One region of the Janthinobacterium sp. 64 genome, then DNA from elsewhere that is predicted to be linked to it. Evidence: predicted binding sites of a transcription regulator. Region 1 holds the regulator's gene; each other region holds the start of a gene.
What was found. Region 1 encodes FNR, which switches genes on or off when oxygen is low (the NO sensors DNR and NnrR bind a similar motif). Its sites were predicted from a motif close to TTGATNNNNATCAA; they were not measured.
Positions count from the first base shown of each region.

Region 2: the regulator FNR is predicted to act here: its motif matches at 1,605-1,618, upstream of CLU91_RS00715 (bacteriohemerythrin).
Region 3: the regulator FNR is predicted to act here: its motif matches at 2,054-2,067, upstream of nirK (copper-containing nitrite reductase).

Region 1 covers NZ_PHUG01000001.1:3,735,562-3,738,836, forward strand. Annotated here, with positions in the region: gene ccoG (cytochrome c oxidase accessory protein CcoG) at 1-542, shown strand, start outside; gene CLU91_RS16405 (FixH family protein) at 689-1,213, shown strand; gene fnr (fumarate/nitrate reduction transcriptional regulator Fnr) at 1,217-1,975, opposite strand; gene CLU91_RS16415 (hybrid sensor histidine kinase/response regulator) at 2,215-3,275, shown strand, end outside.
Region 2 covers NZ_PHUG01000001.1:147,601-150,875, forward strand. Annotated here, with positions in the region: gene CLU91_RS00710 (hypothetical protein) at 287-1,123, shown strand; gene CLU91_RS00715 (bacteriohemerythrin) at 1,131-1,529, opposite strand; gene CLU91_RS27680 (hypothetical protein) at 1,732-1,887, opposite strand; gene CLU91_RS00720 (hypothetical protein) at 2,038-2,223, opposite strand; gene CLU91_RS00725 (PepSY domain-containing protein) at 2,335-3,275, opposite strand, start outside.
Region 3 covers NZ_PHUG01000001.1:2,913,030-2,916,304, reverse strand. Annotated here, with positions in the region: gene CLU91_RS12855 (c-type cytochrome) at 1-9, shown strand, start outside; gene CLU91_RS12850 (c-type cytochrome) at 21-362, shown strand; gene norR (nitric oxide reductase transcriptional regulator NorR) at 426-1,985, opposite strand; gene nirK (copper-containing nitrite reductase) at 2,136-3,275, shown strand, end outside.

The sequences.
Region 1 (3,275 bases):
GCGCCGCCTGCGTCGATGCCTGCAACAGCGTGATGGACAAGGTCGACCGGCCGCGGGGACTGGTACGCTACAGTACCGACCATGCGATGGAAAACAACTTCAGTTCGAAGCAGATACGCCAGCGCGCCATGCGCCCGCGCGTCTTGATCTACACTTCCATCCTGGCCCTGATCATCATCGCCGTGTGTACCTCGCTGGCGCTGCGCACGCCCCTGAAAATGGACGTGATCCGCGACCGCGGTTCGATGGGACGCGAAGTGGAAGACGGCATGATCGAAAACGTCTACCGCTTGCAGATCATGAACACCTCCGAGCAAAGCCAGCATTTCAAGATCAGCGCTTCCGGTTTGCCGGGCCTGACCTTGCTGACGCGCGAAGAAGTGACCTTGCAGCCGACGGAAACGCTGGGTTGGCCGATCCGCCTGCGCGTACCGCACGGCGTGGGCGAGAAGGGTTCGAACAAGATTGCGATCGAACTGCAATCGCTGGACGACCCATCGCTGCATGTGCGTGAAAGCGCGGTATTCATCGTGCCGCGGTGATGTTGATTCGGGGTCGGACCCTCTGGGTCCGACCCCGGTATGTCGCCGTAGGGGTAGCATCAAACATGCGTTAGCTTTACTGTATTTTCAACCCAGAAGCAAAAGCTGGGGTCAGACCCAAAGGGTCTGACCCCAAGGAGAACAAAATGTCCGACAGTCTGAAACTGCAAGCCCCCGCTGCCCCGTGGTACAAGCATCGCTGGCCTTGGCTGCTGATGATCGGTCCCGGCCTGTCCGTGGTCGTCGGCAGTTTCATGGGCTATATCGCGTTTACGCAGCCCGATGCGCTGGTGGTGGGCGACTATTACAAGCAGGGCAAGGCAATCAACCAGGATTTGAAGCGCGACACGATCGCCAGCGACCTGGCGATGGATACCAGCCTGTCCTATGATGTGGCGTCAGCGCGCCTGAGTGGTTCCGTGCACAGCTTCGGCAAGGCTTACCAGGGTCCGCTGCAGCTGCACCTGGCGCATGCGACCCTGCCGGAAAAGGATATCAAGCTGCTGGTGCAGCCCGATGCGGCCGGCAATTTTTCCGTAGCGCTGCCGATGCTCGAGCGCAGCCGCTGGCAGGTACTGGTAGAAAACGACAAACGCGAGTGGCGCCTGTCCGGCATCTGGACCTGGCCGCTGCAGCGCAGCATCGCGCTGCACGCCGATGAAGAGCTGTAAGCCTTATTTACAGACGTCCGTGCCGGCGGTAATAGCTTTTAATTTGGCGGGCTGCAAGATCTCGATCTCGCGATTGGAGACGCGCAGCCAGCCTTCCTTCTTGAATTTCGACAATAAACGGCTGACGCTCTCGATGGTCAGCCCCAGGTAATTGCCGATTTCCTCGCGCGACATGCGCAGCTGGAATTTGCTGGGCGAATAACCGCGCGCTTCATAGCGCGAGGCCAGGTTGACGATAAAGGCGGCAAAACGCTGGGTCGCCTGCATATTGCCCAGCAACAGCATGACGCTTTGCTCGCGCGTGATTTCCTGGCTCATCATGCGATGGAAATGGCGCAACAGGGTCGGCATATTGCCCAGCAATTGTTCCAGGCTGGAAAACGGAATTTCACACACTTCGCTGTCTTCCAGCGCCACCGCATTACAGTGGTGGCGGTCGGCGCTGATGGCGTCCATGCCCAGCAGTTCACCCGCCATCTGGAAACCCGTCACCTGCTCTTCGCCGCCCGGATTGATCTGGTAGGTCTTGAAGTGCCCCAGGCGGATCGCATACAGGTTCTGGAACGAGTCGCCGATGCGGAACAGCGAGGCACCGCGCACGATCTTGCGGCGGCGGCCGATAATCTGGTCCAGCCTGTCCATGTCGCCCACATCGAGGCCCATTGGCAGGCACAATTGATGCATGCTGCAGGTCGAGCATCGCGCACGCAACGCTTCCACGGTCACGGTGGGCATGGTGGGAGTGAGTAGCGCTTCAGTCATGTCGGTACCTTTTAGAAAATGCAATAACAAGTTTACTGCATACAGGGTTGCCGTGTGCCAATTTCACTGCATTTCCGCTCAATAAACGACGTTCTGACTTTGATTATATGGCAACATCGTCAAAAGCCCATGCGGGGCGGGCAATTTGCGTGGTGCCGCTTGCCAAGCTGGGGCATTGATAGGAAAATTCCTGACAGCATTATCTGCCGCCTGTAGCGCCCGGTACTGAAAAGGAAATCATGAAGCCTCTCGGCATCAAAGCAAAAGTCGCGCTGGCCACCAGCCTGACCTCGATCGCCATGATCGCGCTGGTCACCATGCTACAGGTACAGCGCATGCGCGCCGACTTCACGCGAGTACTGGTGAGCCAGCAGTCTGCCCTGATCACCCGCACCGCTGCCGAACTCGACGACAAGCTGGGCATGCTGCTGCAGATCGTCACGCTGACGGCCAGGCAGCAGCCGCCGGCATTGATCGCCCAGCCCGCCCAATTGCGCGAATACTATTCGCGCCGCTCGATGCTGGTACTGTTCGACGACGTGCTGGTGCTCGATGCGCAAGGCGCCGTCGTCGCTGACATGCCGCTAGTCACGGGCCGCGCCGGCATCAACGTGGCCGAGCGCGAATATTTCCAGACCGTCTTGCGCACGCGCCAGCCCATGATCACCGAGCCGATGCTGGGCAAATCGAGCGGCATGCCCATCGTGCAGATGGTGGCGCCCGTGCTCACGGCCGATGGCCAGGTGGCCGGCGTGGTGATCGGCGTGCTGCGCCTGTACAAAGACAACTTGCTGGGCCGTTTGCGCACGGAAAAGATCGGCAAGAGCGGCTATTACTTCATCCTCACGCGCGGCGCCGTGCCGCGTTACGTGCTGCACCCCGATACCAGCCGCTTGCTGCAGCCGCGCCTGCCGAACGCCAACCGGACAACCACCGAGTTGCTGAAGCAAGATGGCGAAGGCAGCATGGTCAGCACCAACAGCCGCGGCATCACGGCCGTCAACAGCTTCAAGCGCCTGAAATCGGTGAACTGGCTGCTGGCCGCCTCGCTGCCCCTCGACGATGCCTTCGAACCGTTCGATGGCGTGCTCTACCGGCTGGTGCTGTGGAGCACCCTCGCCTCGCTGCTGGCCGCGTTTGTTCTGGGCTGGGTCACCGTGCGCCTGCTGTCGCCGCTGGTGCGCCTGCGCGACACCTTGCTGGCCCTGCGTACCAGCGGCAGCCGCTTCACCCCCGTGCCGGTGCAGCAGCGCGACGAAATCGGCGAACTGACGGAAGCGTTCAACGGCCTGATGAGCGA
Region 2 (3,275 bases), 3.6 Mb from region 1:
CGTCTGGCGAGGTGCGCAGTAGCTGGGGGGGGATGGCATGACGCTGGCCCGTGGTCTGGCTTGGATAGCAGTTCCACCGCAAGGCCCGGCGCGGTCGGGCAGTGGAAAAGAAGGCGCGCGATTCCCCTCACTTTTGTGAATAAGAATCATTATCAATATAGGCTGTATTTGCCAAATAATCAAGCGTGTGCACCAACAGAGTGCGGCAGGCCAAGCGAGGCGCATCGTCCGGCCTTCTGCGATAATGCAGGCGCTGATAAAATATTTTCCTCATTGAAAGAAATGCATGCGTACATGGATCGCTTGTGCCGGATGGTTGTGTGTCGTGTCGCTGGGGCAAGCCCAGGAACACGCGCCGCCGGCTGTTCCCGCGCCGCTGCAGAGCGCCAGCGTGCAGTCCGCCACGGATGCCGCATCCGCCCCATCTGCTGCGCCGACGGTAGCGGCGCCCGCAGAGGACGCCTTGCCTTCGCAAACGGTGACGATCACGGCCAACAGCGACGCCAAGGCGCCGCGCATCCGTTTCACGGCTTACCGCGAGAGTTATCTGACGGCCAGGAAAGTGTGGCAAGTGTCGAGCGGCAGCGTGGTCATGGCCCTGCGCCTGATTCCCGCCAAGCTCAGTGCCACCATCGACGATGTGCGCGTGGCCCTGCAAGGCAATGGTGCTGCCGTGCCGATCAAGGTGTCCGCCGGCGGCGTGTTTGTCGTGCCGCTCAACGACGACATCGCCGCGCAAGATGGCACTTTCCTGGTGAACAAGGGCAGGGGCGAGTTGACGGCCAATATCGTGCTCCAGCCATCCGTGGCGCGCGATGCATGGAACGTCACGCGCGTGGGGCAAGTCTTGCACGACGCGCGGCGCGCCGTGCGGGCCATCACGCCGTGGTACAAGCGGCCGTTCGCCAGCGATGTGCAATCGCTGGCCTTTTGCGCCACCGAGCGGGGCAGCGCCTTGCAGCTGATGGATGGCGAGCAACTGATCGCCACCTTGCCCATGAATGAGGCTGCCGTCAACGACATCAAGCAGCCCGTGTTTTGCAAGATTTTCGACGGCGAAGACAAATACCCGGGACATTACCGCGTCGTCCTGCCCGAGCAAGCCACGGTGCTGCTGCTGTAATTAGCTGCTAGTTCGGCTGGCGCTGCACCAGCTCCAGCGCCGCCGCCAGAGCCAGGTCCATGGTGGCCTGATGGAAGATCAGCCATTGCGGCAGCAGCGACAGCGCATGGCGTCCCTGTTCCAGGTCGCCTTCATCGACGGCGGCCCACGCATGGTGCAAGCCGCTGAGCACGCGCGCATGCTGTTCCCGGTGATTCGCCAGCGAGGGGAAGGCGATTTGTTCCATCAAATCCTCTTCCTCGCGGAAATCGCGCTCGACGGCCGCAATCAGCTCGCGAAACGCCACGCTGAAATGCTGGTCGCTCAACTTGCCCAGCCGCGCCAGCTCCTGAAACAGCGCCTCATGCGCCTCGTCGATGGCGGGAACGCCCAGCGCCATCTCATCTTTCCAAGCCGATATACCCATGCCGATACTCCCGGTTAAGTCCGTCGCGATGCGAAGCGGACTGTTCCAGTGTGGACGCGGCGACGCTTCAAATCCATGACCTGAATCAAAAATATGGTAAAGAGGGGGAGGGGGAGGCACAGAGAAATGAAGGAAAACGGGGAACAAATCCCCATCCGCAATAAAGCGGTTCTAAATGAGGCAAGCTGCTACCTAGCGCGTCTTATTGCCGAGGCCAATGACTCCACATGGCATGGGCATCGACATTCGGCACCAGCATCTGCTGTCCGGCCGACGTCTGCATCGCGTCGCGCAGCACGAGGGGCACGAGCAGCAAGGCCGACAGGGCAAGGCAGGCCAGCACTTTGAGCGTCAACATGGTCGTCTCCCGGTGTCCCGGTGGCGGCGCGGGGATGCGGCGCCTGCCGGTCACTTCCTATGTACTTCCATGCTTGCAGTTTAGTTCATCTGATTGAAACTTCAACTAATTGCTGTGATGCACTGCACCAGTTCGCCTGTTGCCAGGGACTTATTTGGCCTTGCGGCTGCGCCGTGCCTTGCCAGTTGGCGGCAGGAATGAATCGAACCACACTTGCGTCAGTTGCCGCGTATTTTTCGCCGCTTCGCGCTTGACGGCGGCCGTGGCGTGGCCGCGCGCCGTGTTGGCGATGCGGTTGGCGGCGCTCAGGTACATGCTCATCCAGGGGTTTTTCATGGCTAGCCTCGCAGACGGTGGGTGGGGATGTCTCCACTCTAGTCCGATGGCTGGCGCCGACTGTGCGCCCGCCCACATAGCCGGGCGGCGCCGCAGGCTGGCTGAGGCAGATCAATACACGTCGCGGCGGTAGCGTCCCGCCGCCAGCAGGGCGTCGAGGCCTTCCTGGCCCAGCACTTCTTGCAGCACAGCATCGATTCCTGCCGCCATGCCGTGCAGGCTGCCGCACACGTAGACGATGGCGCCTTGCGCCAGCCACTCGCGCAGTTCGTGGGCGTTGGCGCGCAGGCGGTCTTGCACGTATTCCCGAGTTTCAGCATCGCGCGAAAAGACCTTGTCCAGGCGCGCCAGGTGGCCAGCGTCGAGCCAGCCTTGCAACTCTGCGCCGCAGACGCTGTCAAAAGCTTGCTGCCGTTCGCCAAACAGCAGCCAGTTGCGGCCCAGCCCCGCCCGCTGGCGTGCGCGCAGGTGCGCACGCAGGCCCGCCAGGCCGGAACCGTTGCCGATGTAAATGCAGGGCACGTCGACCAGGGCGGGGGCGAAGGCGGGATTGGCTTGCAGGCGCAGGCGGATGGGGCTGCCCAGCGGGGCGAAGCGCGTGAGCCAGCCGGAACAGATGCCATGTCCCTCGTTTTCGCTGCCCGCATGGCGTTCCTGGCGCACCAGCAATTGCAGTTCGCCATCGGACGGCAGCGAGGCGAGCGAGTAGCTGCGCGGCGCGTGATGGGCACTGTCGGGGTGGCTACCCTCACCCTCGCTGCCGTCCGCGTTGCATCCGATAATTTCCGCCAGCGCGCCCGCTTCCCAGGTGGCGCCGGCCGGGCCCGTTAAGGTGATTTCATGCAGTTCGCCACCCTGGCTGCCCGGGTTGAGCAGCACGCGGCGCGCCAGGCGCCACTCGGCGTACGAGGCTTCTTCCTGCACGCCGATGGCGTCGATGGCGCTGCCGCTGCAGCGGGCCAGCGCTTGCGACCAGTCGGCCAGGGCGGCAGGGTCGTGCTTGTCCACTTCGATCAACGGGAACAAGGGCGTGGCGCCCAGCGCCTGCAGTT
Region 3 (3,275 bases), 820 kb from region 1:
CCGAACTGAGGATCAGCCAGATGAAAACACTACTCGCCGCCTTCGTTTGCGCCACCGTCTCGTTTTCCGCCAGCGCCGCCGGCAATATCAATACCGGTAAAGCCCTGGCCGAAAAATACAGCTGTGCCAACTGCCACGGCAAGGATTACGGCTCGCCCAGCGACCCGTCGTACCCGAAACTGGCGGGCCAGCACAAGGATTACCTGGAACACGCCTTGACCGCGTATAAGCGGGGCGACAAGGCCAATGGCCGCAACAACGCCATCATGACGGGCCAGGTGAAAGCGCTGAGCAACCAGGACATCAAGGACCTGGCCGCCTACTTCCACAGCCTGCCGACCACCCTGGTGACCCACCGCTGAGTTATAGCGCCGGATTGATTGGTTGTTCTGACACCTGACAAAACCGACGCGCAGTAGGTTTGGTTAGGTGTTCTTCAGTCCGACGCGGCGCGCCAGCTTATGCAAATTGCTGGCGTCGAGTCCCAGCTGGCGCGCCGCAGCGGCCCAGTTATCCTGATGCAGGGCCAGCGCTTGCCGGATGGCCTGGCGCTGGCTCGCTTCCACGATCTGATGCATGGACAGCGGCGGTGCCGCCGGCGTGCCGCACGCGCCTGGCACTGGCGGCAGCGCGTCCGTGCCGGCCGGCGCTTCCAGCGCATCGAGGTCGAGCATATCCGTTTCCAGGGTCACGATGTCCTTGCGGTTCGCGCCGCGGATCACCGCTTTCAGCGCGGCCCGGCTGATCACATGTTCCAGTTCGCGCACGTTGCCCGGCCAGCGGTAGTGGCAGAGCGCGTTTTCCGCCGCGGCGGACAGGCGCAGGCTGCGCAGGCCCAGGCGCGCGCGGTTCAGTTCCAGGAAACCACCGGCCAGCAGCAGCACGTCATTGCCCCGCTCGCGCAGCGGCGGAATCGGCACGGGATACACGGATAAACGGTGATACAGGTCGGCGCGGAACGTGCCGTCGCGCACATGCTCGCGCAGGCTGCGGTTGGTGGCGGCGATCACGCGCACGTTGACCCGGCGCGGCCGGTCCGCGCCCAGGCGCTGGATTTCGCCATTTTGCAAGGTGCGCAGCAGCTTGGCTTGTATCGACAATGGCAATTCCCCCACTTCATCGAGAAACAGCGTGCCCCCTTCGGCCGCCTCAAATCGGCCAGGCCGGTCGCTGACGGCGCCGGAAAACGCACCGCGCACATGGCCGAACAATTCGCTTTCGGCCAGGGACTCGGGCAAGGCCGCGCAATTGACGTGGATCAGGGGCTTGCCCGCGCGGCGCGACAGGCGGTGCAAGCGGTGCGCGCACAGTTCCTTGCCCACGCCCGTTTCTCCCAGCAGCAGCACGGGCAGTTCGGAATCGGCGACCACCTGTAATTCGTGCAGCAGCTGCGTGATGGCGCTGCTCTGGCCGACGAAGTCATGTTCCTCGCGCGGCGCCTGCGCATCGGCCAGCATGGCGCCGCCCGACAGGCGCAGGGCGCGGATTTCCGTCTCCAGGCGGGTCACGCGCACGGCCGCCTCGATGGCGCAGGCCAGCTCGCCCAGGTCGCGCTGCGCCCGCGCGTCGAAGGTGCCCACCTGCAGCGCGTCGAGCGTGATCACGCCCCAGCGTTCGCCTTCCAGGTCCAGCGCCATGCCCATGCAGTCGTGCACGGGCAGCGGCTCGCCGGCCCGCTCGGCGATCAGGCCATCGTAGGGATCGGGCAGGGAGCTGTCGTGATGGAAGCACAGCACGCCGCGCCGCTGCAGGATGGCGGCCAGGCGCGGATGGTCGGCAACGGCGAAGCGGCGTCCCAGCGCATCGCTGGCCAGGCCGGCCATCGCCACGGGGTGCAGGTGCTCGCCATCGATTTTCAGCAAGGCCACGGCCTCGCAGCCGAAGTGCGCGCGCAGGCTGCCCACCAGGCGCTGCAGGCGCACGGCCACGGGCAGGTCGGCGACCAGGTCGGTGAGTAACAGCAGGTGGATGGCGGTGGTGGTCATAAGTACCATTCAGGGTACAACGAACCACACTTAAACAGGGTCATACCGACCCTGCATTTTTCAAATCGTTGATTTAAAACAAGTTTTTCCTGGCACACGGATTGCCTAGGTAAGGGTGCCGAACCGGCATACAAGACCAAGGAAAGCTTGATGAAAACGACTCCCTCCCTCCGCGCCATTGCCGCCGCCGTCTGTGTCCTGGCCATGCCCCTGTCCGTGCAAGCCCAGGCGAGCCTGCCGGCCAGCGCCGCCGCAGTCAGCCAACCCTCGGCCGCCGCCGCGGTCAAGCGCTATGAACTGCAAACCAATATCGTCGACGGCAAGATGGTGTTCATCGACGCCAAGGGACAGGTCAACCCCGTGCTGGCGGCCAAGGTGGGCGACACGGTGGAACTGGTGCTGAAAAGCGGCGAAGGCGCCGAGCACGATCTGCTGATCCCGGAACTCAACGTGGCCTCAAGTAAATTCAGCGCCAATAGCGGCAGCACCACCGTGCGCTTCAAGGTCACGCGCGCCGGCACGTTCACCTATTACTGCTCGATCCCCGGCCACCGCCAGATCGGCATGGAAGGCAAGCTGGAAGTGACCGGCACGTCGCTGGCCGAGACGGCGGCGCCGAAGGCTGCCAGCGAATCGAGCCAGGCCGCCGCGCTGGCCCTGTACACGCCCGCACCGTCGCCGATGCGTGGCCCCGATCCCTCGGCCGTCAACGTGGCGGCCAACCCGGCGCAGGTACCGGCGGCCATCGGCGCGCGCGCGCCGCAAACCCTGAAATACCGCATGGAGACGGTGGAATTGCCGGGCAAGCTCGATGACGGCACCACTTTTACCTACTGGACCTTCAACCGGCAAGTGCCCGGCCCGATGCTGCGCGCGAAGGTGGGCGACACGGTTGAACTGACCCTGTTCAACGCCAAGGACAGCAAGATGATCCACTCGATCGACCTGCACGCCGTGACAGGCGGCCATGGCGGCGGACAGCACACGCAGGTGGCGCCGGGCCAGGAAAAAACCGTCACCTTCAAAGCACTCAATCCGGGCCTGTTCGTGTACCACTGCGCCACGCCGCTGGTGCCACAGCATATCGCGGCCGGCATGTACGGCATGATCCTGGTCGAACCGGAAGGCGGCCTGTCGAAAGTCGACCGCGAGTATTACGTGATGCAGGGCGAGATGTACACGGGCCGGCCGCACGGCGCGCCCGTGCACCAGGAAGCGAACCTGGAAAAAATGGCCAATGAGCTGCCCGATTACTACGTCTTCAATGGCGAAGTAGGCGCCCTGAGCAAG